DNA from 3 places in the Streptomyces viridosporus T7A genome. Region 2 is predicted to be linked to each of the others. Evidence: riboswitches for the same ligand, from Rfam matches in the RefSeq annotation. Region 2 holds a riboswitch; each other region holds the start of a gene.
What was found. A riboswitch is a leader RNA that binds a small molecule or an ion and turns the genes downstream of it on or off. The one in region 2 is predicted to bind cyclic di-AMP.
Positions count from the first base shown of each region.

Region 1: linked by a shared signal. The riboswitch ahead of CP969_RS23645 (C40 family peptidase) and the one ahead of CP969_RS22685 (transglycosylase SLT domain-containing protein) in region 2 are both predicted to bind cyclic di-AMP.
Region 3: linked by a shared signal. The riboswitch ahead of CP969_RS18960 (M23 family metallopeptidase) and the one ahead of CP969_RS22685 (transglycosylase SLT domain-containing protein) in region 2 are both predicted to bind cyclic di-AMP.

Region 1 is NZ_CP023700.1:5,064,721-5,074,517, forward strand. It holds gene CP969_RS23610 (hypothetical protein) at 1-65, opposite strand, end outside; gene CP969_RS23615 (PspC domain-containing protein) at 52-1,557, opposite strand; gene CP969_RS23620 (ATP-binding protein) at 1,816-3,108, shown strand; gene CP969_RS23625 (LuxR C-terminal-related transcriptional regulator) at 3,105-3,830, shown strand; gene CP969_RS23630 (C40 family peptidase) at 3,856-4,917, opposite strand; gene CP969_RS23635 (hypothetical protein) at 5,387-5,740, shown strand; gene CP969_RS23640 (tellurite resistance/C4-dicarboxylate transporter family protein) at 5,718-6,719, opposite strand; gene CP969_RS23645 (C40 family peptidase) at 6,805-7,992, opposite strand; cyclic di-AMP (ydaO/yuaA leader) riboswitch at 8,000-8,157, opposite strand; gene pcrA (DNA helicase PcrA) at 8,434-9,797, shown strand, end outside.
Region 2 is NZ_CP023700.1:4,876,949-4,886,745, forward strand. It holds gene CP969_RS22670 (glycosyltransferase family 2 protein) at 44-1,273, opposite strand; gene CP969_RS22675 (GNAT family N-acetyltransferase) at 1,358-2,443, opposite strand; gene CP969_RS22680 (HAD family hydrolase) at 2,634-3,506, shown strand; gene CP969_RS22685 (transglycosylase SLT domain-containing protein) at 3,470-3,967, opposite strand; cyclic di-AMP (ydaO/yuaA leader) riboswitch at 3,971-4,135, opposite strand; gene CP969_RS22690 (polyprenyl synthetase family protein) at 4,737-5,747, shown strand; gene CP969_RS22695 (LolA family protein) at 6,019-7,233, shown strand; gene CP969_RS22700 (ABC transporter ATP-binding protein) at 7,275-8,270, shown strand; gene CP969_RS22705 (ABC transporter permease) at 8,257-9,180, shown strand; gene CP969_RS22710 (amidase) at 9,177-9,797, opposite strand, start outside.
Region 3 is NZ_CP023700.1:4,095,166-4,104,962, reverse strand. It holds gene CP969_RS19000 (DEAD/DEAH box helicase) at 1-113, shown strand, start outside; tRNA gene CP969_RS18995 (tRNA-Lys) at 267-339, shown strand; gene CP969_RS18990 (hypothetical protein) at 485-928, opposite strand; gene CP969_RS18985 (DUF3040 domain-containing protein) at 1,191-1,502, opposite strand; gene CP969_RS18980 (HAMP domain-containing sensor histidine kinase) at 1,975-2,973, shown strand; gene CP969_RS18975 (response regulator) at 2,976-3,635, shown strand; gene CP969_RS18970 (dihydrofolate reductase family protein) at 3,839-4,972, shown strand; tRNA gene CP969_RS18965 (tRNA-Met) at 5,037-5,110, shown strand; cyclic di-AMP (ydaO/yuaA leader) riboswitch at 5,405-5,562, shown strand; gene CP969_RS18960 (M23 family metallopeptidase) at 5,575-6,606, shown strand; gene CP969_RS18955 (PrsW family intramembrane metalloprotease) at 6,746-8,122, opposite strand; gene trmB (tRNA (guanosine(46)-N7)-methyltransferase TrmB) at 8,213-9,073, opposite strand; gene CP969_RS18945 (hypothetical protein) at 9,311-9,797, opposite strand, start outside.

The sequences.
Region 1 (9,797 bases), 190 kb from region 2:
ACGGCGGCGAGGGTGAGGACGGCACCCGCGACCAGCCTGCCCGGCTGGAACTCATGACGCAGCACGGCTCACCTCCACCTGTCCCATGCCGACCTGGAGGTCCAGGTCGAGCGTGCCCGCCTTCTCGACGCCCGCGGGCGGATCCAGGGTCAGTTCCTTGTGCTTGCCCGGTGCCACGTCCACGTCCTTCTCGTCGTCGCCGGGCAACCGGAAGTCGCCGACTCCCACCTCGATGCTCAGCTTCACGGTCACGCCCTCGGGGACGATCACATGGATCCGGCCCAGGCCGACGTCCGCGCGGGTGGACACGGTCTCTCCCGCGGGCACCCGTATGCCGGACAGATCCAGGGTGCCGGTACCGGTGCCCAGGTCGTAGGCCGGACGCACCTGCGCCACCGAGGCGGGCTCCCAGGTCGTGCGTATCCACTCGGTGCCGATGTCCTTGGGGATCGCCGCCGAGCCGGCCAGCAGGCCCGCCGTGATGACCGCCAGGACGAGGGATCCGGCCCCGGTGCGGCCCAGGAACGAGCTGACCGCCACGCCGACGCCGAACACGGCGAGCGCACAGGCCAGGCCGATCTGCAGGCTGGTGCCGAGGGGATGTCCGTCCCAGGCCAGGCGGGTGCCGAGGCCGGCGGCGAGGAGGGCGAACAGGAAGATCCAGCTGCCGATCCAGCGGGGGCCGCGCGGCTTGGGCGGCCGGCGGTACGGAACGTGCGTGTCGTCGCGGGCGCGGGCGCCCAGCCCGATGGTGACGGCGGCCGCCACGTCCCGCTCGTAGGAGTCCCGGGGACCCCACAGGTACCCCGTGCCGCCGACGTGGGTGCCGTCCTTGACGATGGGGTCGCGCCACCAGGAGGGGAAGGCGGTGGGCGCCGGTGGGGCCTGGGGCTCCGGCGGTGCGTCCGCGGCGGCCTGGGCGGCGATGGGGTCGGGGTCGGGGGCGCCGCGCCGCCGGGACCAGTAGCCCGCGCCGGCGAGCAGCAGGGAGAGTATGACGGCGAAGCTCAGCACGCCGCTGTTGTTCAGCATCGTGAGGAAGACACCGCAGCCGACCAGCGCGAACAGCACGGCCGCCAGCGTGTGGCCGTCGACCCGGCCGGTCAGCAGCCTGCGGATCTCGTTCTCCTCCTCCTCGTCGTCGTAGGGGACGAGGAGCCAGGCGAAGCCGTAGAAGATGAGGCCGATGCCGCCGGTGGCGGAGAGCACCGCGAGGGTGATCCGGAAGATCACCGGGTCCATGTCGCACTGCCGGCCGAGTCCGGCGCAGACCCCGCCGAGCAGCTTGTGCCGGCGGTCGCGCCGGAAGCGGTGGACGGGCTCGGCCGCGGGCTCCTGGGCCGGGGACTCCCCGGTCGCGGCCCCCTCGGCGGGGTCCCGCGGTGCGGTTCCCCCCTCTTCCTCGCGCGCGCCCGCGTGCTCGTGCGCACGCGCGTGGGGCGCGGCGCCGCGTGCCGGATCCGCGGCCGGCGCGGCGTCCTCCGGCCCGGCGCCCGGAGCCGGGCGCGGGCCGGAGCCGGGCCCCGGACCCGTCGCGGCGTGCTGGTGATCTGTCATGTGTCCATGGTGACGGGCGGGCCGCCGCGGCGGCAGTCGGGACGACCCTGGCCGGACCCTGATATCGCCCCTGAGGTCTGACCGGGACCGGGGCCGGGACCGGGTCGGGACCGGTGCCGGGAGGGGGAGCGAGGCCGGGAACGGGAGACGGGTGCCGGGGCCGGCCCTTGGAGATCAGGGGAGAGCAGGGGAGATCAGGGGAGTCTCCGGGGCCGACCCTGATGTTCCGGCGGTCCCGGGCGTGTGACCATCGTTGACATGTCGGAAGCCGCAACAGCGCCCCTCGCCGAGCCGCGGCCTCCGCGCAAGCTCTACCGCAGCAGTGACGGACGCTGGCTCGGTGGTGTGGCGCGGGGGCTCGCCGGACACCTCGGGCTGCCCGTGATCTGGGTACGGCTCGTCTTCGTCGGTCTGTTCATGGCCGACGGCCTGGGCGCGCTGCTGTACGCCGCGTTCTGGTTCTTCGTGCCGCTCGGCGTCGGCGGCGTGGACGCGCAGCGGCCGCCCTCGCTGGTCACCACCGAGACCTCGCCGGACGGCCGGCGCAGACTCGTCACCCGCAGACCGGACAAGGGGCAGATCGTCGCCCTGCTGCTCATGGTCGTCGTGGCCATGATCTTCGTGGGCAGTGTGGACATCAGCAACGGCACCCGGGCCTACCTCTGGCCGACCGTGCTGGTCGGCGCGGGCGTGGCCCTGGTCTGGCGGCAGGCGGACAACGCCCGGCGGGCCCGCTGGGTCGAGGTCGGCCGGCGCCGACGCACGGTCACCCTGCTGCGGGCCGGTGCCGGCGTGCTGCTGGTGACCGCGGGCGTCTCGGGCATCTTCGTCCTGCAGGGCTCCGGAGCCCACCTCGGCTCCGTGCTGCAGGCGGCCCTGGCGGTCCTCGTCGGTGTCACGCTCCTCGCCGGTCCCTACCTCGTGCGCATGACCCAGGACCTGTCCGAGGAGCGCCTGATGCGCATCCGCGCCCAGGAGCGGGCGGAGGTCGCCGCCCACGTCCACGACTCGGTGCTGCACACCCTCACCCTGATCCAGCGCAACGCGGACAACGCGGGCGAGGTGCGCCGCCTCGCCCGCGCCCAGGAGCGCGACCTGCGCGCCTGGCTCTACAAGCCCGAGGGCACCGGCAAGGACGAGGACGACGAGCCCACCACCCTCGCCGACGCCGTGCGGCGCAACGCCGCCGAGGTGGAGGACAAGCACGGTGTCCCCCTCGAGGTCGTCGTCGTCGGGGACTGCCCGCTCGACGAGCGGATCGCCGCGCAGATGCAGGCCGCGCGTGAGGCGATGGTCAACGCCGCCAAGTACGGTGGCGAGGGGGGTGCCGTTCAGGTCTACGCCGAGGTCGAGGGGAAGACGGTCTTCGTGTCCGTCCGGGACCGCGGCCCGGGCTTCGACCTCGACTCGATACCCGCCGACCGTATGGGCGTCAGAGAATCGATCATCGGCCGCATGGAGCGCAACGGCGGCACGGCGCGGCTGCGCGCGGTGCCGGACGGCGGTACGGAGGTCGAGCTGGAGATGGAGAGGGCGGAGAAGACGTCATGAGCGAGCCGACCGAGGCGAACGGAGCGGCACAGGCCGCGGAGGCGGCCGGTGGCACCGGCGGACGTCGGGTGCGCGTCGTCCTCGTCGACGACCACCGCATGTTCCGCACGGGGGTCCAGGCCGAGATCGGACGGACCGAGGAGACGGGCGTCGAGGTGGTCGGCGAGGCGGCGGACGTCGACCAGGCGGTCACCGTCATCACCGCGACCCGGCCCGAGGTCGTCCTCCTCGACGTGCACCTGCCCGGTGGCGGCGGCGTCGAAGTGCTGCGCCGGTGTGCGCCGTTGATGGGCGACGCCGAGCGGCCGGTGCGTTTCCTGGCCCTGTCGGTGTCGGACGCGGCGGAGGACGTGATCGGGGTGATCCGGGGCGGTGCCCGCGGGTACGTGACCAAGACGATCACCGGGGCCGATCTGATCGACTCGGTCTTCCGGGTCCAGGAGGGGGACGCCGTCTTCTCCCCGCGCCTGGCCGGCTTCGTCCTCGACGCCTTCGCCTCGACCGACGCCCCTCCGGTCGACGAGGACCTGGACCGCCTCACCCAGCGCGAGCGCGAGGTACTGCGGCTGATCGCCCGGGGATACGCCTACAAGGAGATCGCCAAGCAGTTGTTCATCTCCGTGAAGACGGTCGAGTCCCACGTCTCGGCGGTGCTGCGCAAGCTCCAGCTCTCCAACCGGCACGAACTCACCCGCTGGGCGACGGCGCGCCGGCTGGTGTGACGGCCGGCATGACGGGCGGACCGCCTCAGGCCACCCGCGTCGCCCCCGCGAACGGCATGTGGTCGACGGGGGCCAGGCGTACCGGGGCCGACGGGTTCGGGGCGTGGATCATGCGGCCGTCGCCGACGTAGAGGCCGACATGGCTGATGCCGGAGTAGAAGAACACCAGGTCACCGGGGAGGAGTTCGGCACGGGAGACGCGGCGGCCCGCGCCGATCTGCGCGTAGGTCGTGCGCGGCAGGGAGACGCCGGCGGAGCGGTAGGCGGCCTGGACGAGGCCCGAGCAGTCGAAGGCGTTCGGACCGGCCGCGCCCCAGACGTAAGGGCTGCCGATCTTCCGGTAGGCGTAGGAGACGGCCTTCGCCGCGCGGGGACCGGGTGCCCGGGAGGTGAGGGAGCCGGGAGCCGCCAGGCCGTTCCCGGGGTCCGCCGGAGCGTGTGCGGCGCGGTCCGTCCCGTCGGCGAGCGCCGCGCGTTGTCCGGGCGTCAGCCGGGACAGCAGAGCGCGTGCGGCATCCAGCTTTCCGGTGATCGTCCTCCTGTGCCGTTTCAGTTCGGCCTGCCGGGAGGCCAGGGACGCCAGCTCGACGCGTGCGGCCCCGCGCAGCCGCTCGATCTCCCGGAGCTGGGCGCGGACGCGCCCCACCGCCGCCTTCTGACGGCTGCCCGCGCGCTCGGCGAGCGCGGCGCGGTCCAGGTGACCGTCGGGGGCCGGGGAGAGGACGAGTTGCAGGACCGGGTCGAGGCCGCCGCCGCGGTACTGCGCCGCCGCGGCCGACCCCAGCGCTTCGCGGGCCGCGTTGAGCCGGGCCTGCCTGCGGGCCGCCTCGTCCTGCAGAGCGCGCAGCCGCCGCCCGGCCGACCGGGCCTCCTCCCGCGCGCCGTTGTACTGCTCGGTGGCGACCTCCGCCTCCCGGTACAGCTCGGCCACCTCGGCCCGGACCCGGTCCGGCGCCGGCCGCGGCTCGGCGTGTGCCGGCCCCTCGAAGCCGGCCGCGGCGGCCGCGCCGGCCAGAACGAGGGCGGCGGCCGTCCGGGCCGCGGTGCCGCCCGCCGGGCGCGGTCTTTCCATGCGGTGCGCTGCCACCCGGGGTCCCGTCCTCTCCGACGACCGCCTGGTCCGTGCGTACGGCCACCGTGCGCGGGACGGGGCCGGCCCGGCGGGTCCGGCGGCGGGGCGGCGCGCTGGGGGAGCAGCCCGCCGCCGGACCCTTTCGGCGCGGGTGTCCGGCCGCCGTCCCTGGTCCGGACGGCGTGGGAGCCGGTCACCTGGTCGAGGACGCTAGACCCGCCCGCGCGGCCCCGGTGACGGGTTGTGCGGAAGTGGCGCGAGCGGACCGGCAGGTGACCGTAAGTGACCGCGTTCCCCTCCCGGCGCCGTCCTCTTCACGCAGAGCGATGACCGATGTGCCGAATGCGGGAAGGGGAGGAGGACCGTGGTGCTATGCGGTGCGTGCGTGGGGCGGGCCACCGTCCTGACCTGGCACGCCGCGTCGTGCCGGTGCCGGTCGGGCCGGTGTCGGACGGTGCCGCGGGCCTGACTAGGCTCCGGACTCATGGACGTACTCATCCACCTCTTCGTCGGTCTGCACATCATCGGCATCGCGTCGCTGCTCGGCGGCTTCCTCACCCAGATGAAGGCGATGGGCGAGGGCACCGCCCGCTTCACTCCGGCAATGCTGCACGGCGCGCTGACGATGCTGGTCACCGGTGTCGCCCTGGTCGGCCTCAACGAGGCCCAGGACCACTCGGTGAACCACATGAAGATCGGGGTGAAGCTGGCCCTGCTGATCGTGATCCTCGGCCTGGTCTACGTGAAGCGGGACGAGGAGAAGGTGGACAAGGGCATGTTCGGCCTCGTCGGGCTGCTGACCACGGCGAACATCTTCATCGCCGTGCTGTGGACCTGACGCCGTCCCGTACGGGCGCGGACGTGATCGCGGACCGCGCGGCGGCGACCGCTCCGACGCCGACCGCCAGCCAGGCGGCGACCGCGACCCACACCAGCACGTGCCCCAGGCCCTCGAGCCACGGCAGGCCGACCGCGGTGGCCGCCGACAGCGTCGCCGCCGCGGTCATGCCCAGGGGGAACACGGTCGCCCAGCGCCGCGTGTCGTAGCGCGGCCGCGGCCACACGATCTCGGCGATCAGCAGCACGGCGTACCAGGCCAGGTCGAGCAGGACCAGGGCCACGGTCGTGAAGCGCAGGACGCCGCTGTCGTCCTCGTTCCACAGGTACAGCCGCGCGCTGTCGGCCGCGAGCAGCTTCGCGCCGGCGAGCGCCGAGATGGCGAGCGCCCCGCCCGCGACCCAGTGGTCGCCCGCTCCCCCGGCCACCTGCCACGGGTCGAAGAGGAACAGGGCGAGGACGTAGAGCACCAGCCCGAACCAGAACAGCACCAGCGCCACGCGCGCGAGCCAGGCCGCCGACTCGGCCGCGGCGAGCGCCGCGCCCAGCACGGCGAGCCCCTGGGTGGCCACGCAGCCCAGGAACACCGATCCCGGCATACGGGGCCGCCGGCGCCGTGCGACCAGGACGAGCAGCACCGGCCAGAGCACCGCCGCCAGGACCAGCAGCGCCCCGGCGAGGGCGAGCCGGCCCAGCGCGGCGAAGCCGGTGCCCAGCACGGCCGTGGCCGCGACGGCGGTCAGCGCACCGGGTGTCCCCGCCTCCGACACCCACCGCGCCCGGTCCCGCAGCAGTCGCAGGACGAACTCCGCGGCCAGTCCGAGCCAGGCGGCGCAGGCGAGCACCAGGACGATCCGGGAGAGGAGCCCGCGCCCCGCCAGGTGCAGGGCCACCGACACGGTGCCGGTCGCCATCACGGCGGCACCGGCCGCCGGCGGACGCTGCGCCCACCAGGCGCGGAGGGAGGAGAGACCGGGCATGCGCAGATGCTAGAAGCCCACCGGGCGGCCACCGCACCGCCATGCGCGTGGAGCGGCGCGGAAGAACACCGCGCGGCGCCGCCGGTCAGGCCGGGCGCACGACGCTGTGGATCGAGGACTCGCCGTCGTAGTAGATCGACTCCTCCCGGACGTACGTGCCGGGCTTGGGGGCGTGGATCATCTTGCCGTTGCCGACGTAGAGGCCCACGTGGGTGACGTCGTCGTAGAAGAAGACGAGGTCACCGGGGCGCGCCTGGGACACGGGGACCCTCGTGCCGGCGTTCACCTGGTCGTAGGTGGTGCGGGGGAGGGTGACGCCGGCGGCCTTCCAGGCGGCCTGGGTGAGGCCGGAGCAGTCGTAGGAGCCCGGGCCGGTGGCGCCCCAGACGTACGGCTTGCCGATCTGCGCGCGGGCGAAGGAGAGGGCCTTCTCTGCCTCGGCGGTGTACGAGGAGCCGGCCGACGACGAGGGCGAGGCGGTCGAACCGGAGGACCCGGACGCGTCCGGGGTGCCGCTCTCCCGCTGAGCCGCCGCCTCCCGGGCCTCCTCCTGGGCCCTCTGCTGCTCCGCCTGCTGCCGGGCCAGCTCGGCGGCCTTGCGGGTGGCCTCCTCCTGCTTCCTCCTCTCGATCTCCGCGAGCCGCGCCTTCTCCTCGGCGGTCAGCTTCGACAGCAGTTCGCGCGCGTCCGCGAGCTTCTTCTGGACGGTCGCCTTGGCCGTCTTCAGCTCGTTCTGCGACTCGGTGAGCGTCTCGAGGCTCTCGGCGGCCTCCCGGCGCTTCTTCATCGTCTCGGACTGCTGCGTGACGTAGGCGTCGACCGCTTCCTTCTGGCGGCCGGTCATCCGGTCCATCAGCTGGTTCTGGTCGAAGAAGTCCTGCGGCGAGTCCGCGAGCAGGAAGGTCGCGGTGTCGGGGACGCCGGCGCCGGTCCGGTACTGGGCGGCGGCGTAGGACCCCAGCTCCTCCCGCGCCTCGTTGAGCTTCTGGGCGCGCTGGGCCACGTCGTCGAGGAGGGTGTCGACGCGCTTGCGCTGCTTCGCGGTCTTCTCCTTGGCCGCGTTGTACTTCTCGGTCGCCGACTCCGCCTGGCGGTAGAGGGCGTCGACCTTCTTCTCGACCTCCTCCAGACTCGGCTTCCCGTCGTCCGAGGGGGCGGCGTTCGCCGTCTGGGACAACAGGGCCACGGAGGTCAGGGCCGCCGTGGCGAGGGCGGGGGTCCGTATGCCTGCCACGCGCGTGCCGGGGGTGCGCGACTTGCGGTGCGACGCCAAGGGAGGCGACTCCTTCCAGTGCTCCGCCTACCGGGTTAGCTGTCGGGTTCGGGCGGGTGCTTCGGAAGGGTTGCCCTACGGCCGCTCCGCGAGGGAGTGGGCCGATTCACCCCAAGGTCTCGGTTGGGTCCCCGGCTCCGGCCGCCGCGGGGGCGGTGCCGGACTCGGCGGAGGCCGCGCGGCCCGGCGAGGTTCGCCGGTGGGGGTCGAGCGGCCTGCCCGCACCGTAGCCAACTCGTGTGGCGCCTGTGAAGGTTGACGGGTGATATGCCCGATACGTTTTCGTGACCTTGCGCGCCGTGTGACCCAGGGTGAGACGGCGGTTCTGAAGCGTGCGCGGGGCGCGGCGGCCGGGACGGCGTGCCGGCGGTCCCGGGAACCTCGGGGATGTTCCCCGGGTGGCCGCGGGCTACCGGTGAGGCGGCCTAGACTCGGAGAGCGATGAGCAGCCTCTTTGACGAAAGCTTCCTGGCCGACCTCCAGGCCCAGCAGGGCCCCGAGGACGAGCCCCCGCCGCCGCCCGAGGACGAGCACGTACCGGAGCCCGTTCCGGACGACCTGTTCGGCGGGAGGTTCGACGTGCCTCCGGAGCGGGAGGCGTACTACCGCGACGGCGCCCCGCGCCCGGCGCTGGACTCCGCCGCCCTCCTGGAGGGGCTGAACGACAACCAGCGCGCCGCCGTCGTGCACTCCGGCTCGCCGCTGCTCATCGTGGCCGGCGCCGGCTCCGGCAAGACCCGTGTGCTCACGCACCGCATCGCGTACCTGCTCGCCGAGCGGGGCGTCCATCCCGGCCAGATCCTCGCGATCACCTTCACCAACAAGGCCGCCGGCGAGATGAAGGAGCGCGTCGAGCAGCTCGTCGGGCCGCGCGCGAACGCGATGTGGGTGATGACCTTCCACAGCGCGTGCGTGCGCATCCTGCGCCGCGAGAGCAAGAAGCTCGGCTTCACCTCGTCGTTCTCGATCTACGACGCCGCCGACTCCAAGCGCCTGATGGCCCTGGTCTGCCGCGACCTGGACCTCGACCCCAAGCGCTTCCCGCCCAAGTCCTTCAGCGCCAAGATCAGCAACCTGAAGAACGAGCTGGTCGACGAGGAGGACTTCGCCGCCCGGGCCGCGGACGGCTTCGAGAAGACCCTCGCCCAGGCCTACGCCCTGTACCAGTCGCGGCTGCGCGAGGCGAACGCCCTGGACTTCGACGACCTGATCATGACGACGGTCAACCTGCTCCGCGCCTTCCCGGACGTCGCCGAGCACTACCGCCGCCGCTTCCGTCATGTTCTCGTCGACGAGTACCAGGACACCAACCACGCCCAGTACGCCCTGGTCAGGGAACTCGTCGGGTCCTCCGAGCAGCCCGTCGACGCACCGGGGAACGCGGGCGAGACGGCGCCCGCCGAGCTGTGCGTGGTGGGCGACGCCGACCAGTCGATCTACGCCTTCCGCGGCGCGACGATCCGCAACATCCTCCAGTTCGAGGAGGACTACCCGGACGCGACGACGATCCTGCTCGAGCAGAACTACCGCTCCACGCAGACCATCCTGGGCGCGGCCAACGCCGTCATCGAGCGCAACGAGTCCCGCCGCCCCAAGAACCTGTGGACCAACGCCGGCGCCGGCGCGCGGATCACCGGATACGTGGCCGACACCGAGCACGACGAGGCCCAGTTCGTCGCCGACGAGATAGACCGCCTCACGGACGCGGGGCAGGCCAAGGCGGGCGACGTCGCCGTCTTCTACCGCACCAACGCCCAGTCCCGTGTCTTCGAGGAGGTCTTCATCCGCGTCGGCCTCCCCTACAA
Region 2 (9,797 bases):
GCGGGCCGCGCTCCGCCCGGCACCGGTCCCTGCGACGACGTGGTCATCCCGTCCCCCTGCCCGGAACGTCCCGCAGCGCCCGCCGTGCCCGCAGATAGCCGACCGGTCCGTACACCATCCCCCTGCGCTGCAGCCGGGACAGCCGGCGCGGCCACGGATGGGTGCGGGTGCCGTGGTCGCCCGGAGCGCCGCCCCCGTCCGTCTCGCGCACGGCCGTCAGGGCGCGGGCACGGGACAGCCCGCGCGGCAGCCGGGCGAGGAGGGCCGGCAGCAGGGCGGGGCGGTTGACCAGGACGGCGGTGAGGTAGGCGGTGAGGCCGGCGCCGTAGCCGTAGGCCTGGGTCTCCAGGTCGGCCCAGGTCTCCCGGTGGTGGTGCCAGACCAGCGCGTGCGGGGTGTAGTGCAGCCGGTGCCCCTGCGCGAGGACGCGCACGAACCCGTAGAGGTCGTCGCCGCCCCGGGCGGGCGTTCCCGCGCCGGTGGCCGGGTCGAAGCCGCCGACGGAGCGCAGCACGCCGGTGCGGAAGGCCATGTTCGCGCCGGAGCCGAACCGGCCCGCGGTGAAGGGGAACAGCGGCTCGTCGCGGGGCGGGTCCTGCGGGTCGTACGTCGTCGGCGCGAAGCCCTTGGCGAAGCCGCCGTGGCTCTCCAGCAGGACCTGGGCCGGGGTGCGCAGCCGGGCGGGCAGGATGAGGCCGGTGGCGCAGCCGAGCCGGGGGTCGGCGGCGAAGGGCGCGGTCAGCTCGGTGAGCCAGCGGGGGTCGGCGACCACGTCGTCGTCGGTGAACGCGACCACCTCGCCCCGGACCGCGGCGAGCCCCGTGTTGTGCGCGACGGCCAGCCCGGGGACCGGCTCGCGCACGTACCGCACGCGCTCCGCGTACTTCCGCTCCACCAGCTCGCGCGTCGCGTCCGTGACGGGCGCGTTGTCGACGACGACGATCTCGAAGTCCGGGTGGTCCTGGGCGAGGAGCGAGTCCAGCGCGCGGGCGAGCTGCCCGGACCGCTCCCGGGTGGCCACGACGACACCGGTGGACGGCGGCGCTCCGGCGGGCAGGTCCCGCCCGGGCGCCTCGTCCGCCGTGCTCCGGGCCGCCTCCGTCAGCACCGTCTGCGGGTCCGCCCCCTCCGGCACCCGGGCCAGCAGCGTGCCCACCGGCCGGCCTTCCCGTCTGACCAGGAGGAACACCTCGCCGTGGGTCACCGGGGGACTGCCCGGCCCGGGTCTCAGGACGGCCTCGTCACCGGCCAGGTCCAGCTCGGCGACCTGCACCGCGCCGATGGCCAGGAACCGTCGTATCTCCTCCTGCGTACGCGCCTGCGCACCTGCTCCTCGGGACACGCGTCCTCCCCCTCCTCACGACCGGCGCAGCCGTGCCGCGCCCTTCAGGGTCCGCGACGCCAGCGACGCGAGGCGCGGGCGGTCGCGGACGAAGCTGTGCGCGCGGCGCGCGGGCTCGCGGCTCAGCCAGTGCAGTGCGGCACCCGTCCCCGGACGCGTGGCCGCTCCTTCGTAGACGGCGAGTTCGCCGGTCTTCAGCGAGTCCTTGTACTCGGCCGGGCCGCGCCCCATGTCGAGCAGGCCGATGCCCTCGGCCGCCGCCGCCTCGGCCATCCGCAGGTGCAGCACCAGGCCGGGCGAGTACTTCGCGAACCGCGGGTCGTACGCCGGGAACCAGCAGGCCAGGACGGAGGCCGAGCGCAGGCCGAAGTGCGCGGCGACGGGGCGGCCGCCGGCGTACAGGACCGACAGCGTGCCCGCGCACTGCGGGGCCCGGGTCTCGGCGAGGCGGCCCACGAGCCGGGCGATCCACTCCCGCGCGAACCGGTCCCGCCGCCCGGTCCTGCGGTACTGCGCCGACTTCCAGTCCATCAGCGTGCGCAGCGCGGCCGGGTCGCGCTCGTCGAAGACGAACCGCAGGGGCCCGACCTGGCGGCCGAGCCGGCGCTCCTTGGCGAGGGTGGTCTTCAGGAACTTCGGCGACCGGGCGCGCAGCACCGACGCGTAGGTCTCGTAGCCCTTCTCCACGTCGATGACGTAGGTGGCGTGCTCCTCGGCCGCGTACGGCACGAACAGGGCCTGGCCGGCCTCCAGGTTGTCGAAGACGAAGCTCGACACCGAGCAGGCCCGCAGCAGTTCGCCCGTCTCCAGGCCGTGGCCGGGGCCGAGGACCGCGCCCTGGCAGTCCGACACCCCGAACCCGATGGCCCGGCCCTGCCCCCACGCGCCCCGCTCGTACGGCAGGAAGCCCGCCGGTTCCGCTCCGTCGTACAGCACCGCGACCCCGGCCCGCGGCCGCAACCGGCCCACGGCGACGGTGAACTCCGGTTCCATGAAAGGGCTGCGCGGTGCGTCCGTCGCGGCGCGCAGTTCCCGCCAGCGCTCCCGCTCCCCCTCGCCGAGCTCCTCGGGCCTCAGCACGCGCACGCGTCCACTGCTCACCTGACCCCCCGATCAAGTCCCCCCGGACACTTGGAAGGTACCGCCCGGGACCACGCGGACGGTAGAGAGCGGAGCATGTTGTCGCCAAACGGTGCAGAGGCCTTCAACCGGACGCCACCCGGCACCGGCGGGGCGGGGGCGGCCGCGGGCGTGGTGAATCGAGTAGGCGCGCGGTCCGTATTCTCTGATCATGGCCGCACCCACCGCATTCTCACTCGTCGCCACCGACCTGGACGGGACGCTGCTGCGCAGTGACGACACCCTCTCCGACCGGTCCCTCGCCGCGCTCGCGCGGGTGGCGCAGGCCGGCGCCCGGCACCTCGTGGTGACGGGGCGCCCGGCCCCCCGGGTGCGGTCGCTCCTGGAGGACCTCGGCGGCACGGGGCTCGCGGTGTGCGGACAGGGCGCACAGGTGTACGACGCCGACGCGGACCGGCTGCTGTGGTCCGTCACGCTGGACCGGGAGCTGGCGGAGACCGCGCTCGGCAAGATCGAGGCCGAGCTGGGCGAGGTGTACGCCGCGGTCGACCAGGACGGCGTCGACGGGCTGACCCTGATCGAGCCCGGCTACGTGATGCCGCACCCCACGCTCCCCGCCGTGCGGGTCGAGCGGCGCAGCGAGCTGTGGGACCGGCCGATCAGCAAGGTGCTGCTGCGCCACCCCGACCTGTCCGACGACGCGCTGGCGGCGGCGGCGCGCGCGGTGGTCGGTTCCCTGGCCACCGTCACCATGTCGGGGCCGGGGACCGTGGAGCTCCAGCCGTGCGGGGTCACCAAGGCGACCGGGCTGGCGCTGGCCGCCGACCACCTGGGGCTGGGTCCGGAGCGGACCGTCGCGTTCGGCGACATGCCGAACGACGTCCCCATGTTCGGCTGGGCGGCCCACGGCGTCGCCATGGCCAACGCCCATCCCGAGCTGAAGGCGGTGGCCGACGAGGTCACCACGTCGAACGAGGACGACGGCGTGGCCGTCGTCCTCGAGCGACTGTTCGGTGGGGCGGCCGTGCTCGGCCGTCAGCGGACGGCTCAGTACGCGCCGAAGACGTTGTCGATCGAGCCGTAGCGGTCGGCGGCGTAGTTGCAGGCCGCCGTGATGTTCGCGACCGGGTCGTACGGGTCGAAGGTGGTGCCGGGCACGTGGTACGCCCGGAAGGTCGGGTCGATGACCTGCAGCAGGCCCTTCGACGGGGTGCCCTTGGCCGCGTTGGAGTCCCAGAGGTTGACGGCGTTGGGGTTGCCGGAGGACTCGCGCATGACGTTGCGGTGGATGCCCTCGTAGGAGCCCGGGATGCCGTGCTGCGCCATGATCGACAGCGACTCGCGGATCCAGCCGTCGAGGTTGTTCGCGTACGTCGTCGTGGAGGCGGCGGTCGTGGCTGCGGCGGGCGCGGCGGACGGCGTGGTGGCCGCGGAGGCGTTGGTCGCGCCGAACAGCGGGAGGGCGATCGCGGCGATGCCGGTGACGGCGAGGGAGCGGGCGAGGCGGCGGCTGCCGAAGCGGCGGAGCTGACCGGATGCAGGCATGTCTGGGTTCCTCTCCTACGCCTGCGAGGTGAGCTGTCGGGTTCGGGCGGGAGAGTGCCCGGCCGTGCCCCTGCGGGCATGGCTTCACCCCTAGCCGTTCCGGCGTGTGGCCGGCCCGGCGACTTACCTGGGTCCCCCGCTCCTGCCGTGCGTGAGTGAGTTCGTCGTCGGTGGGTGCGGGCGGTGGCAGGATTCGGCGTCCGCCCGACAGGCCGGGAACGTATGCGAGAGCACATGCCGGGAACAAGTGCGGACGCCACAGAACGAGCCGTTTGATCTTGTGTGGGGCGTTTTGGTGCGGTTGATCCTTTGCGGGCGCCAAGGCTCAACTCGGTTGCGGGCAAAGGGAGGACGCCGGTGCCGCCGGAGGGGCGGACGGGTGCGCGGCGCGTGACCGACCTCACGGGCCGGACGGCCGAGCCGCATTTCGCGCAAAGGGGAATTCGCTTGCCGATTACGGCAAATCGGGCACCGGGGGCGGCAGGATGGGGGAGTGGCGGACAGGACGGGGCGCGGCCCGGAATGCGGCCCGGAATGTGGCCCGGAGCACGGTCCGGGGCGTGGACGACTCTGCCCGGGAAAGACGATGAATGTCCGTGGTGATCAAACGATCAAAAATCCGTCGGTTTCGATCTCGTACCGCCCGTCCTGTAACGCCGGGCGCTGGCGGTGATCGAAACATGACCGGATACGCTGACTCGAGTGAGGGCAGCGACCTATCGACAAACCGTGTAACCGCCACCAGACACCAGCAGACAGGAGACCCCTCGTGACCGTCGTCGGGCCGTTCGGGCTGAGCGTGCGGGACCAGGCTCTGGAAGCCGATGTCCAGGCCGGATTGACGGCTGTCGAGGAGGGGCTGCTCGAGGCCACCAAGAGTGAGGTGCCCTTCATCACGGAGGCCGCCCAGCACCTGGTGCGGGCCGGTGGCAAGCGCTTCCGCCCGCTGCTCGTGATGCTCTCCGCCCAGTTCGGCGACCCCTACGCGCCCGGCGTCGTGCCGTCGGCCGTGGTCGTGGAGCTGACCCACCTGGCCACGCTGTACCACGACGACGTCATGGACGAGGCCGAGGTGCGGCGCGGCGTGGCCAGCGCGAACGCCCGCTGGGACAACTCCGTCGCGGTCCTCACCGGCGACTTCCTCTTCTCGCGGGCCTCGCACATCCTGGCCGACCTCGGCCCGGAGGCGGTGCGGGTGCAGGCCGAGGCGTTCGAGCGGCTGGTCACCGGGCAGATCCTGGAGACCGCGGGACCGCAGGACGGCCGGGACCCGGTCGACCACTACCTGGACGTGCTCGGCGGCAAGACCGGCTCGCTGGTCGCGGTCTCCTGCCGGTTCGGCGCGATGATGTCCGGCACCGACGAGACGGTCGTGGACGTGCTCACCCAGTACGGTGAGCGGCTCGGCGTCGCCTTCCAGCTCGCCGACGACGTCCTGGACATCGCCTCCGACTCCCACGAGTCCGGCAAGACCCCCGGCACGGACCTGCGCGAGGGCATCGCCACGCTGCCCGTGCTGCGGCTGCGCGAGCGGGCGGCCCGGCTGGGGCTGGCCGAGGACGTCGCCCTGTGCGAGCTGCTCGACTCCGACCTCACCGACGACGCCCGGCACGCCGAGGCGCTGCGGCTGCTGCGCGCCCACCCGGCCCTGGAGCAGGCCCGCCGGGACACCGTGCGCTACGCCGAGGAGGCCCGCGCGGCGCTGGCCCCGCTGCCGGAGTGCGACGCGAAGGCGGCGCTGGTGGAGCTGTGCGACGCGGTGGTGCACCGGGCGGGCTGAGCCGCCGGCGACGGCACGACCGGGCCCGGTCCGCCGTCGCTCCCGGGGTCGCCCCCTACTGGTCGGGGGAGGGGACCGCCCGCCGTGTCATACCGCAGCAGTACACGGAGTTGAGCCCGCGGTCTGACGCATCCGCCCGCCGGATTTGGTCGGATGGACCACGACGGACATCACCACTCCTCACCGATTCGGGTGAGAATGGCGGCTCAGGGGGAGACTGGTGCGAGGACACGAGACGGAAGCCGCCGCCGACCACGGAGGTAGGGCACACATGGCACCGTACGCATCCGACGACATGACGACCGCGGGGGAGGCCGGCGAACCGCGCACGGGGCGGCGCAGGGCCGCGCGGTACGCCGTTCCGGTCACGGTGATGGGCGTGGCGGCCGCGACCATCGGGCTCGTCCCCGCGCTCGCCGACTCCGGCGACCCCGACCTGCCGGAGATCACCGCCGCACAGCTCATCGAGAAGATCGCGCAGTCGGACGTCGAGCGGCTCTCCGGCACCGTGAAGATCACCACGGACCTCGGCCTGCCGGACCTCGGCGGCCTGCAGGACGGCTTCGCCCCCGGCGCCCCGGAGCGGGGCGAGGGCGGCTCCTCGGCCGACCCGTCCACCCGGCTCACCGAACTGGCCACCGGCACGCACACCCTGCGCGTCGCCGCCGACGGCCCGGACCGGCAGAAGGTGTCGCTGCTGGAGGACGCCGCCGAGTACAGCCTGATCCACAACGGCAAGGACGTCTGGGGCTACGACAGCAGGTCCAACGAGGTCTACCACGCCACCGTCGACGACTCCGGCGAGGACCGCGGGCAGCGGCCCCCGGCCACCCCGAAGGACTTCGCCGAGGAGGCTCTGAAGGCGGTCGACGACACCACGTCCGTGACCGTCGACGGCACCGCCCAGGTGGCCGGCCGGGACGCCTACCGGCTGGTCGTCAAGCCCAGGCAGTCCGACTCCACGGTCGGCGCGATCAGCATCGCGGTCGACCACAGGACGGGGATGCCGCTGAAGTTCACGCTGACCCCGGCGAGCGGCGGCGCCGCCGTCGTGGACGTCGGCTTCACCCGGGTCAGCTTCGACCGGCCGGCCGCGTCGACCTTCGACTTCACCCCGCCCCGGGGCGCCAAGGTGACCGAGGACGGCGAACTCGACCGGGACCGGGGGCACTCCGGGAAGCCCGGGAACCCCCCGAAGTCCGAGGAGGACCTGGCCAAGGGCCTCGACGGGCTGACGGTGCTCGGCGAGGGCTGGAACTCCGTCGCCGTCCTCGACACCGGCGGCCCGGGCCTGCCGGCCGCCGGCGCCGGGGGCGACCTCGGCGGCTTCCTCGGCTCGTTCGGCGACCGGGTCGAGGGCGGCTTCGGCACGGGTACGGTGTTCAGCACCCGCCTGGTCAACGCCCTGGTCACCGAGGACGGCAAGGTCTACGTGGGCGCCGTCACCGAGGAAGCGCTCGTGAAGGCGGCCGACCGGGGGAAGTAGGGCCTCGGGACCTTACGGCACAGCGGGAGACGGGGGAACCGATGGGCGAGGCGTCCGCCACCGGGCCGGACACGGCGGGCGCGCGTCCGGATCCGGTGGACGCGGGGGACGGCGTCGTCGTCACCCGGGCGCTCACCAAGCGCTACCGCGGCGGACAGCTCGCCGTCGACGGCCTCGACCTGACCGTCCCGGCGGGCAGCGTCTTCGGTTTCCTCGGCCCCAACGGCTCCGGCAAGACCACCACCATCCGCATGCTGATGGGGCTGATCGAGCCGACCTCGGGCACGGCGCACGTCCTGGGGCGCCCCATGCCGCGCTCCGCACGCGCCGTGCTGCCCCGGGTCGGCGCCCTCATCGAGGGCCCGGCCCCGTACGGCTTCCTCTCCGGCCGCGACAACCTGCTCCGCTACGACGCCGCCGACCCGACCGCCGATCCGCGCACCCGGCGCGCCCGCGTCGCCGCCGCCCTGGACCGGGTGGGCCTCACGGCCGCCGCCGGCAAGAAGGCCAAGGCGTACTCCCTGGGCATGAAGCAGCGCCTCGGCCTCGCGGCCGCCCTGCTCCGGCCCCGCCGGCTGCTCGTCCTGGACGAGCCGACCAACGGCCTCGACCCGCAGGGCATGCGGGAGATCCGCACCCTCGTCCGGGAGCTGGCCTCCGACGGCACCACCGTCTTCCTCTCCTCCCACCTGCTCGACGAGATCGAGCAGGTGTGCACCCATGCCGCCGTGATGGCCCGGGGCCGGCTGATCACCCAGGGCGCGGTGGCCGACCTGGCCGCGGGCGCGCGCGGCCGGCTGGTGGTGACCACGCCGGACACCGGGGACGCGGCCCGGGTGCTGAAGGAGCAGGGGGTCGCCGATGTCGTCGTGGCGGAGGACCGGGTGACCGGCGAGGTGCCCGGACGGGACCTCGCGGAGGTGAACGCGGCGCTGGTGACGGCCGGGGTCCGGGTGCGCGGCCTCGGGGTCGAACGGGCTTCGCTGGAGGACGCGTTCGTGGCGCTGACCGGGGAGGGGTTCGATGTCGCGGGCTGAGACGTCGTCACGGGCCGAGGATTCCTCACGAACTGAGGAAGCGTCACGGATCGAGGAGGCGCGGAGGGCGAACCCGCTGTGGACCCTCGGCCTGTTCCGCAGCGAACTGCTCACCACCTTCCGGCGCTGGCGCACCCTCGCCCTGCTCGGGGTGCTGGCCGCCGTACCGGTCCTGGTCGGGATCGCCGTGAAGATCGAGACCGGCGACGGCTCCACGGCCGGCGGCCCGGGCGGCGGAGGACCGGCGTTCATCTCGCAGATCACCAACAACGGCCTGTTCCTCGTCTTCACGGCGCTGGCCGCCACGCTGCCGTTCTTCCTGCCCATGGCGGTCGGAGTGGTCGCGGGCGACGCCCTCGCCGGCGAGGCGAACGCCGGCACCCTGCGCTACCTCCTGGTCGCCCCCGCCGGGCGAAGCCGGCTGCTGCTCACCAAGTACGCGACCGTCCTCGCCTTCTGCCTGGCCGCCACCCTGGTGGTCGCCGTCTCGGCCCTGGCCGTCGGCGCGCTGCTGTTCCCGCTCGGCGACCTCACGACCATCTCCGGCACCCGGATCGGCTTCGGCGAGGGCCTGGTCCGAGCCCTGCTGATCGCCTTCGTCGTCGCCGCGTCACTGATCGGGGTGGCGGCGCTCGGCCTGTTCGTCTCGACGCTGACCAACAGCGGCATCGCGGCGATGGCGACGACGGTGGGACTGCTGACCACCGTTCAGATCCTGGACCAGATCCCCCAGCTGAGCGCCCTGCACCCCTACTTCTTCTCCCACTACTGGCTCTCCTTCGCCGACCTCATGCGCGAACCCGTCCACTGGGAGGACCTGACGAGGAACCTCGGCCTGCAGGCCCTGTACGCGGCCGTGTTCGGCTCGGCGGCCTGGGCGAGGTTCACGGCGAAGGACATCACCGCCTAGGAGACGCGGTGGCGCGGTGCGGCCCCGCGCCGCTCCGCCTCCCGGGCCGCGGCGAGCAGCAGCGCCTCCCGGCCGTGCGGTGCCACCCACTGGAGCCCGGCCGGGCAGCCGTCGGTGCCGAACCCGGCCGGAAGGCTCAGCGCGGGGTGCCCGCTCACGTTGAACGCCCAGGTGAGGGCGGTGGAGTAGACGTCACCGGGGCCTTCGTGCCCGTGCGGTGCGGTGGGGGCCGTGGGGGTGAGCAGCAGGTCGGCGCCGCCGAAGAGGCGGGTCAGGCGCCGGTCGTTCTCCGCCCGGACGCGGTGGGCGTCGGCGAGGTCGGCCCCGGGGGTGCGCAGGGCGAGCCAGGCCGGCGCGGGGTCGAGGAGCCGCACGGGCTCCGGCGGCCGTACGAGCCGTACGACACCGGCGTCGACGAGCCGGCCCACGGCCGCGCGGGCGAGCGCGACGGGCTCCGGGTCCGGGGCCGCGAAGCCCAGGTCGGGGGACCAGAGGGCGGGGAGGGGGAACGACGCGGGAGTCCCGGAGGGAGCGGGCGGCCGGGCCACCGTCCGCCACCAGAGCGCCGCGTCCGCCGCCGTGCGGGCGAGGACCCCGGGGGCGGCGAGACCCGTGCG
Region 3 (9,797 bases), 780 kb from region 2:
CGGGCTTCCGCACCGGCGGCCACGACCGTCCGTACGGCCGCCGTGACGACCACCGCGGCGGCGGCTCCTTCGGCCGCCGCGAGGACAAGCCGCGCTGGAAGCGCAACGGCTGACGCGGCCTCACCGTGCCGTTCCCGAGGGCCCGCGCGACACCCGTCGTGCGGGCCCTTCCGCGTTTCCGCGGGGGACACGGCCGGGTCCGGCTCCCCGATACCCGATCGGAGACCCGGCCACATCCCGCTATGCTCGGGGAGGCGACACCGCCTGGGCCCTTAGCTCAATTGGCAGAGCAGTGGACTTTTAATCCATTGGTTGTGGGTTCGAGTCCCACAGGGCCTACGGCCGCGGGGAAGGGGAGACCCCTTCGACCTGCCGTGCGGCGCCCGGTCCGGCTTCGGCCGGCCCGGGCGCCGCTGCGTTCTCCCCTCCCGTGCGAGTCCCGTGCGAATGCCGTGCGAGCCGGTCCGGGGCCGTGCCGCTCCCGTCAGGAGGCGTGCGGCCACTCGTCCGGTTCCGTGCGCGGCGTGCCGACGACCGTGGCGAGGCGGTGGTGGGCCGCGCGGGCGTGGGCCAGGCGGGAGACGACCGTGCCGACGAGGGCGGCGGCGAGCAGGCAGGCGAGCCAGAAGGTGTCGCGGGGGCCGGCCCAGGAGAGGGTGCCCGCGGGCGGGATCGCGAAGCCGTTGAGGAACAGCCAGCACAGGACGGCCGTACCCGGGGCCGCGGTGAACCGGGCGCACACGCCGAGGGCGGCGGCCAGCAGGGACAGGGCGATCAGGGCGAGTCCGGGACGGTCCGTGCCCACGGTCGTGTTGAGCAGCGCCACCAGGAGCGGCGCACCGCCGAAGGCACCGGCCCACACCAGGGGCGTGGCGGCCGGCCGGGGGACCGGTTTCGGTCCGGTACCGAGGGTCACCCACTCGATCATGCTGACGCTTCCCTTCCGGTCTCTCCCGGCGGATTTTCTCACCGCGGCTGCCACGGGCCACGGCTCGGCGGACCGGTCCGGCGGGGTGCTGGTCAGGCTGGCAGCAGGAGGGGACCGGGCGGAAGCGTCGAATGAGACAGCCGTACGGTCGGTCGGGCGCGGGCGGCTGCCCGTGAGCGGTACGGGCAGCCGCCCGGCCGGTCGGCGCGGTCGGCCGGGGTCGGGGACGGCGGGAAAGCGGGGACGGGGACGGCGTCCACGGTCAGCGGGGTGAGCGGGGCGAGCGGGGTGAGCGGCTGCGCGGGTGCCGCTGCCGGTGCGGGTCGACCGGGTCGAGCAGGTGGACGGAGATGCCGCTGACGACCAGGCCCGTCGCGATGAGCAACCCGTCGGGCAGGACCATGCCCGCGATCAGCAGGGTCAGGCCGATCCCCAGCGCCCACCAGGCGCGTGTCCGGCGGTACTCGCGCGGCGGGGTCGGCCGTCCGTCGGAGAACGAGCGCGCGAAGTGGGGGTCCTCCTTCTGGAGTCGGGTCGCGAGATCGACGAGGCGCTCGTCGTCGGACTGGGGCACGGCTCCTCCTTCCCGACCGGTGGGCAGCCGGGCGACACCGACCGCCGCTTCTGGGGCACCACCGGGCGTCGGTCCCGTGGCGCCGGGGGTGGAGAACGAACCGTCGGCCCGCGCACGCGGGCCGACGCACAGGGAGCTCTTCCGTACGTTCGCGCCGTCGCCCGCCCGGTACGGCGGTGCGGCGGTGCCGGGTTCACCACCCGTGCCCCCACCGTCGCCCGCCGGCGACGGTTCCGCCATCGGGTCCGATCCCCATCTCCGGGGGGTCCGGGGTGTAGGGGTGCCGGCCCGGCACCGGCCGGCCGCCCGGAAAATGGGGACTGCCACGGATGGCGTACGGCCCGTGCAGCGCTCACGCTGGGTCGTGACGGCCCGCGCCCGCGCCCCCGGACCCGCGGGCTGTCCCGGCCCCGGCACGGCGGGAGCCTACGACACGAGCGGCACGGGGCGAGCGGTGAGGAGGTGGTACCGGGTGCCACTGTTCTGGCGTATCTTCCTGCTCAACGCCGTCGTGCTGATCACAGCCACCGCCCTGCTGCTCGGGCCGGTCACCGTCTCCACCCCGGTCCTGCTCACCGAGGCCGCGGTGCTCACCGTGGGCCTGGCCGCCATGCTGGTCGCCAACGCGCTGCTGCTGCGGGTGGGGCTCGCCCCGCTGCAGCGCCTCACCCGCGCCATGAACACCACCGACCTCCTCCGCCCCGGGCAGCGTCCCGCGGTCACCGGCCGGGGAGAGGTCGCCGAGCTGATCAGCACGTACAACACGATGCTCGACCGGCTGGAGGACGAACGGGCCACGAGCAGTGCACGCGCCCTGTCCGCGCAGGAGGCGGAACGCCGCCGCATCGCCCAGGAACTGCACGACGAGGTGGGCCAGAGCCTCACCGCCGTGCTGCTCCAGCTGAAGCGGGTCGCCGACCACGCCCCGCCGGAACTGCGCGAGGAGCTGAGCCCGGCGCAGGAGATCACCCGGAGCAGCCTGGACGAGGTCCGGCGCATCGCCCGCCGGCTGCGCCCCGGGGTCCTGGACGAACTCGGGCTGATCCCCGCCCTCAAGGCCCTCGCCACCGAGTTCGGCGGCCCCGGCCTCACCGTCCAGCACCGGTTCGGCCCCGATCTGCCCGACCTGGGTCCGGAGGCCGAGCTGGTGATCTACCGGGTGGCCCAGGAAGGGCTGACCAACACCGCACGCCACGCCGGGGCCCGTCGTGCCGGGATCGCCCTGCGCCGCGTCCCCACCGGTGTCGAACTCCGTGTCCACGACGACGGCCGCGGCCTCGGTGACGTGGCCGAGGGCGCCGGAATCCGCGGGATGCGGGAGCGTGCCCTGCTCGTCGGCGCCGACCTCACCGTGGGCCCGGCCGACGGCGGAGGCACCGAAGTACGTCTGGCCGTTCCCGTTCCCGTGCGGGGGCCGGCGCCCGTCCGGGTACCGGCCCTCGCGCTCGCAGTCCCCGACCGGAAACACTGAACATGACCGACCCGGCCCCCACCCGCATCCTCCTCGCCGACGACCACGCATTGGTCCGCCGAGGGGTCCGCCTCATCCTCGACGGCGAACCGGACCTGACCGTCGTCGCCGAGGCCGACGACGGTGCCGAAGCCCTCGAACAGGCCCGCGTCCACCGGCCCGACCTGGCCATACTCGACATCGCCATGCCCCGTCTGACCGGTCTGCAGGCGGCCCGCGAGCTCTCCCACACCCTGCCGGAGACGCGGATACTCGTCCTGACGATGTACGACAACGAGCAGTTCTTCTTCGAGGCCCTCGGCGCCGGTGCCTCCGGGTACGTCCTCAAGTCCGTCGCCGACCGCGACCTGGTCGAGGCGTGCCGGGCCACCATGCGCGGGGAGCCGTTCCTCTACCCGGGCGCCGTCAACGCCCTCATCCGCAACTACCTCGACCTCGCCCGGGACGGCCGGAACCTGCCCCCGAAGGCCATCACCGACCGGGAGGAGGAGATCCTCAAGCTGGTCGCCGAGGGAAACACCTCGCAGCAGATCGCCGACCTCCTCGTCATCAGCCCGAAGACGGTGGAGCGCCACCGCGCCAACCTGCTCTCCAAGCTGGGCCTGAAGGACCGCCTGGAACTGACCCGGTACGCCATCCGCGTGGGCCTGATCGAGCCCTGACGCCCCCGTACGGCGTCGCCCCGGCCCCGGCTGCTCCCGTGCGGCGTCGCCCCGGCCGCCGCCGGGTGCGGTGGCGCCCGACCTGCGCGCGGTCCCCGGCCCGCCGTGCGTCGTGCGTCGTGCAGGCTTGTGGTCAGACCCGGCCCGGACGGCTCCGCACGGGCCGGGCCCCCGTCCGCCGTCCTCGCCAGGAGAGTGCGCCGATGCCCCACCCCTACGTCCTGCTGTCCGCCGCCGTCTCCCTGGACGGCTACCTGGACGACACCGGCCCCGAGCGGCTGCTGCTGTCCGGCCCGGCCGACTTCGACCGGGTCGACGAGGTGCGGGCGTCGGTGGACGCGATCCTGGTCGGCGCCGGCACGATCCGCGCCGACAACCCGCGCCTGCTGGTCAACTCGCCCGAGCGGCGGGCCGACCGGGTCGCCCGGGGCCGGCCGGAGTACCCGCTCAAGGTCACCGTCAGCGGCTCCGGCGACCTGGACCCGGCGGCGCGGTTCTGGCACACCGGCGGCGAGAAGGTCCTCTACACGACCGACCGGGGCGCCGAGCGGGCCCGTGCCCACGGCCTCGCGGCCGACGTCGTCCCGCTCGGTCCCGAGCTCGACTGGCGCCGGCTGCTGGAGCACCTGCACGCCGTGCGCGGGGTCCGGCGGCTCATGGTCGAGGGCGGCGGCCTGGTCCACACCCAGCTCCTCACCCAGGGCCTCGCCGACGAGCTCCAGCTGGTCCTCGCCCCGCTCTTCGTCGGCGACCCGGACGCCCCCCGCCTCTTCGGCCCCGGCTCCTACCAGGGCGGCCGGCTGCGGCTGCTGGAGACCCGGGCCGTCGGCGACGTCGTCCTGATGCGCTACGGGCCCACCGCGCCCGGCACCGGTGCGCTGCCCTCCGCCGCCGACCACCACTGGCTGGCCCTCGCCTGCGACCTCGCGGAGCGGTGCCCGCCGTCCGGGACGGCGTTCAGCGTGGGCGCGGTGGTGGTCGCGGCCGACGGTACGGAGCTGGCGCGGGGCCACTCCCGGGAGGGCGGGGACCCGGTGGTGCACGCGGAGGAGGCGGCGCTCGCCAAGACCGATCCCACGGACCCCCGGCTCGCGACCGCCACCGTGTACTCCAGCCTGGAGCCCTGCGCCCGGCGCGCGTCCCGGCCGGCGCCTTGCGCCCGGCTGATCCTGGACGCGGGGATACGGCGGGTGGTCACGGCCTGGCGCGAGCCGGACACCTTCGTGCCGGGCGCCGACGGCAGCGGGGTGCTGGTGGACGGGGGCGCCACCGTCGTCGTCCTGCCGGAGCACGAGGAGCGGGCCCAGGCGCCGAACGGCCACCTGATCGGCCGCTGAGGAGGGGCGGGGGAAAGGGGTGTGCTGCGTGTCCCGCGCATGGCGTACACTGGTGTCATACCGACGCGGGGTGGAGCAGCTCGGTAGCTCGCTGGGCTCATAACCCAGAGGTCGCAGGTTCAAATCCTGTCCCCGCTACTGAAGGCCGAGGGCCGGAATCCGAAAAGGGTTCCGGCCCTCGGTGTTTTCCCGTGCGCGGATCCCGTCACCGAAGGTGACCGGTCCGCCCCGCTGCGCATAACGACTGACGAACCGTCAGAAGATCATGGAGGCCTGAGAGGCGGTCAACTCGCCCGTTTTCGCCTGCTCCTGACGGTTAAGTCCCAGCGGGAACCGTGAATGATCAAGAGGAACGGCTTGGAATCCGGCCCTCGCGTCTATTAACGTTCGATAACGCAGCGCGGTCGTCCCAGCCGTCACAGAAGTCGGCTCCGTGCGCACGCGCCGAATCCCGCAAGGGAACCGGGGAACCACCACCATGGGGTGAATCGCGTGGATGCCGCCGTGGAAGCACGGCTCGTATACGCGCGTAGGAGACCTTCCTGCTCCGAACCCGTCAGCTAACCCGGTAGGCGGTGGAGGAAGGAAAGGAGTACGCCCACGTGGCGTCCAACCGGCCCGCTCCCGAGGCCCCCTTCATGCCGAGCCAACGCGACGGCGAAACCTTCGGCTACGGCCGCGTCCCCGACGACGAGGGCCCCTTCGAGGAGTGGAACCCCACCGCGGAGTCCATCCGCCCGGTCCGCGGCCGGCACCGCGTCAGCAAGCAGCGCGGCGGAGGACTCGCCCGCAGCTCCACCGTCCTGGGCGTCGGCGTCATCGCCGCGGTGGGCGCGGGCGGCATGGCCAGCGCTCAGACCGGCAAGCCGCCGGTCTCGATCTCCGTGCCCGACCTCCCCAACGTGGGTTCCCTCATCTCCGACGAGGAAGAGCCCGCCGGTTCCGCCACTCCGCTCAGCAGCATCGGCATGACCGCCGCCGACACCGAGCAGGGCACCGCCGGCGCCGGTGAGGCGCTGCGCGCCCGGATCATGGCGCAGGTCGAGCAGCAGCAGGACCAGGCCGAGAGCAAGGCCGCGGCCGAGGCCCTCGCCGCCGCCGAGAAGGAGGCCGCCGAGGCCGCCGCCAAGGCGGAGAAGGAGGCCAAGGCCGAGGCCGCCGCCGCGAAGAAGAAGGCGGAGGAGGAGGCCCGGGAGAAGGCCGAGGCCGAGCGCCTCGCCGCGCTCGCCAAGCAGTACGCGCTGCCGACCTCCTCGTACACCCTCAGCTCGACCTTCGGTCAGGCCGGCGCCTACTGGTCCTCCGGCTACCACACCGGCCTCGACTTCGCCGCTCCCTCGGGCACGCTGATCAAGGCGGTCCACACCGGCACGATCACCTTCGCCGGCTGGGACGGCTCCTACGGCTACAAGACCGTGCTGACCCTCGACGACGGCACCGAGATCTGGTACGCCCACCAGTCCTCGATCAACGTCAGCGTCGGCCAGCAGGTCACCACCGGCGACGTGATCGGCCGCGTCGGCTCCACCGGCAACTCCACCGGGGCCCACCTCCACCTGGAGGTCCACTCCGGCGGCTCCTCCTCGGGCATCGACCCGCTGGCGTGGCTGCGCAGCAAGGGCCTCAACCCCTAGGAACCGCAGCTCCCAGCTCCCCGCACCCCGGCAGTCCCGACGGCGACCCCCCGACGTCAGGGCTGCCGGTCGCGTGCGCGGCCTGCCCCCGCGCGCGGTGCCGACGGCCCGTGCGTCCCGCGGCCCGCCGCCCGGCGGCTCAGGACCGGTAGGGGTTCGGCGGGTACGCGGAGTACGGGTGCGCCTGCGGCGGCGGCCCGTACCTGTGGCTCCCCCGCATCCCCTGAGCCCCCTGGAACCCGTGGGGTACGTGGCCCCCGTAGGGCCCGTGGCCCCCGTACGCCGGCCACGGCGCGAAGGCGGCCGGGACCGGTGGCGCGGTGGCGCGGGCCGCGTGGTCCAGCGCCGGACGGGCCGCCTCCCGGCGGTGCCACAGCTCTCCCAGCAGTTCCCGCTCCCGTACGGTGAAGTCCGGCCCCGCCCGGCCGAGCCGCCCCCGGTGCCGCAGGAACGCCAGCGAGGTCGCGTACGCCTCGTACTGCGCCACCGCCCGTGCCGCGGCCCTCCCCCCGTGCCGGCGCGCGTACCGCCGGGCGACGCGCCGGGCGCACATCGAGCCCAGGGCGAACGGCTCCATCGGCCTCAGCCAGCCGGCCACGGCGTACGCGGGCAGCTCCGCCCGCACCGTCCGCAGTTCGCGCTGCCGCGTCCACACCACCAGCCAGGTCAGCACGCCGAACGCCGGCACCATGAACACCAGGTACACGACGAAGAACCCGTGGTCGCCCAGCGCCGAGGACCCGTTCCACAGCGCGTGCATGCCCATCGCGAGCAGCAGTCCGCACAGCGGCAGCAGCACCCGGCGGACCCGCTGCCGCTGCGCGCAGAGCGCGGAGATCCCGAACCCGATGCCGGTGAGCACGGTGAACAGCGGGTGCGCGAACGGCGACATGACGATGCGGACGAAGAAGGTCGCCGCGGTGACCGAGGCGAGGCCGCTGTCACCGGTCAGCCGGTCGGTGCCGAAGGCGGTGCCGAGGTAGAGGATGTTCTCGGTGAACGCGAACCCGGTGGCGGTGACCCCGGCTATCACCACGCCGTCGAGGAGCCCGGTGAAGTCGCGTCTGCGGAAGAGGAAGACCAGCAGCACGGCGGCGGCCTTGACGGTCTCCTCCACGACGGGCGCTATGACGGTCGCGCCGAGCGTGTCCGCGCTCGACGGGTCGGCCGTGGCCGTCGCTATCCACTGCGTGGCGAAGCTGTTGGCCACGATCGCCATGAGCGCCGCCGCGCAGGCCCCCCAGGCGAAGGAGAACAGCAGGTTCTGCCAGGGGCCCGGCTCCACCCGGTCCAGCCACCGGAAGGCGGCCAGGAGCAGCGGCACGGGAAGCACCGCGAGCCCCAGCCCGACCAGGAACCCCTCCGTACCGGTCTGCTCGCGCACCAGCGCGAGGATGACCAGCCCCGACAGCGCGAGCAGGGCGACCAGCGCTCCGTAGCGCACCCAGGGCCGCTGCCACCAGTGCGCGTGCCGGAGCGCACCGTCGGGTCGCGGGGGCACGCCGGGCTGGGGCACCGCTGCGGGACACCCCGGACGGGGAGGGCTGCTGGCCACGGAAGGGACCCTAACGGGACGGGGCGCCGGCCGCAGGAGCGCGCGGTGGGCTCAGGCGCCGGTGGAGGGCTGGGCGGGCTGGTCTGTTCCGGGTCGGTCGTCGTGCTGTACGCGACGGAAGAGCAGGTCGTTCACGACATGACCCTTGTCCAGTCCCTGACCCTCGAAACGGGTCAGCGGCCGGAACGCGGGACGCGGCGCGAAACCGCCGTCGGCCCGGGTGTTCGCGAAGGCGGGGTGGGCCGTCAGCACCTCGAGCATCTGCTCGGCGTACGGCTCCCAGTCGGTGGCGCAGTGCAGCACCGCGCCCGGCTTGAGGCGGGTCGCCGCCAGGGAGAGGAACGCGGGCTGGATCAGCCGCCGCTTGTGGTGCCGCTTCTTGGGCCACGGGTCGGGGAAGTAGACGCGCAGTCCGTCGAGGGAGTCGGGGGCGAGCATCTCGCGCAGGAGGATGATCGCGTCGCCGTTGCCGACGCGGACGTTGGTCAGGCCCTGCTGGTCGGCCAGGTTCAGGAGGTTGCCCTGGCCGGGGGTGTGGACGTCGACGGCGAGGATGTTGGTGGCCGGGTCGGCTGCGGCCATCTGCGCGGTGGCCTCGCCCATGCCGAAGCCGATCTCCAGGACGACCGGGTTGCCGTTGCCGAAGAACTCCGCGAGGTCGAGCCGGTGCCGGCCGTCGATGTCGAAGCCCCACCGGGGCCACAGCCGCTGCAGCGCGTCCGCCTGTCCGGCGGTCACCCGGCTGCGGCGCGGCTGGAAGCTCCGGATGCGCCGCTCGAAGTGCGACCCGGCGGGATCGGCCTTCGGACCGTCCGGGAACCGCGGCTCCCCCTTGGCCCGGGTACGGCGGATCGACGCACCGGGCGCGTGCGCGGGGTGCGGGGCTTCGGGGGTGTTCACGAAGTCAGACACAGTGCTGTCGATTTTACGGGGGCGCGGCGGACGGCCGCCGCGCCCGTCACCGCCCCGGTTCCGCCGGCTCGCGCGGAGCGCCGCGCGCCGGTCGTGGCCCTCGCGTGCCGGGGCCGGTACCGCGTCGGGGCCGACCCGGACGCCGCCGGTGCCGTGCGTGAGGGGGACGGCCCCGTCGTGCCCGTGCCGCCGTCACACCCGTGGGGCGGCCCCCCGGGGCGCCGTGCCGGGGCGGGGTCAGCCGGCCGGGGCCATCAGCAGCGGACGGGCGCGCTCGCGCAGCTCGACCACACGGGGTTCGTCGCCGTAGGGCTCCAGACGGTGCAGGAGGTCCTTGACGTACTCGGTGGTGCGGGCCGACGAGATGCGGCCCGCCACCTCCACCGCGCGGACGCCCTGCTCGCAGGCCGCGTCCAGGTTGCCCGACTCCAGTTCGGCGACCGCCGAGACGACCAGCCGCAGGCCGTGCGAGCGCACGAACTCCTCCGTCGGCTTCGACAGCGCCTGCTCGGTGAAGCGGCGGACCTGGCGGGGCGCCTTGAGGTCGCGGTAGCACTCCGCGGCGTCGGCGGCGAACCGGTCGTAGCCGTAGAAGCCGAGCCAGGTCGGGTCGCTGTCGCCGGGGCGGGAACGCTCCAGCCAGCCCTCCGCCGCCTTCAGGGCGGTGCCGGCGGCCTGGGCGTCCCCGGCGCGTGCGTGCGCGCGTGCCTCGACGAGGCGGAAG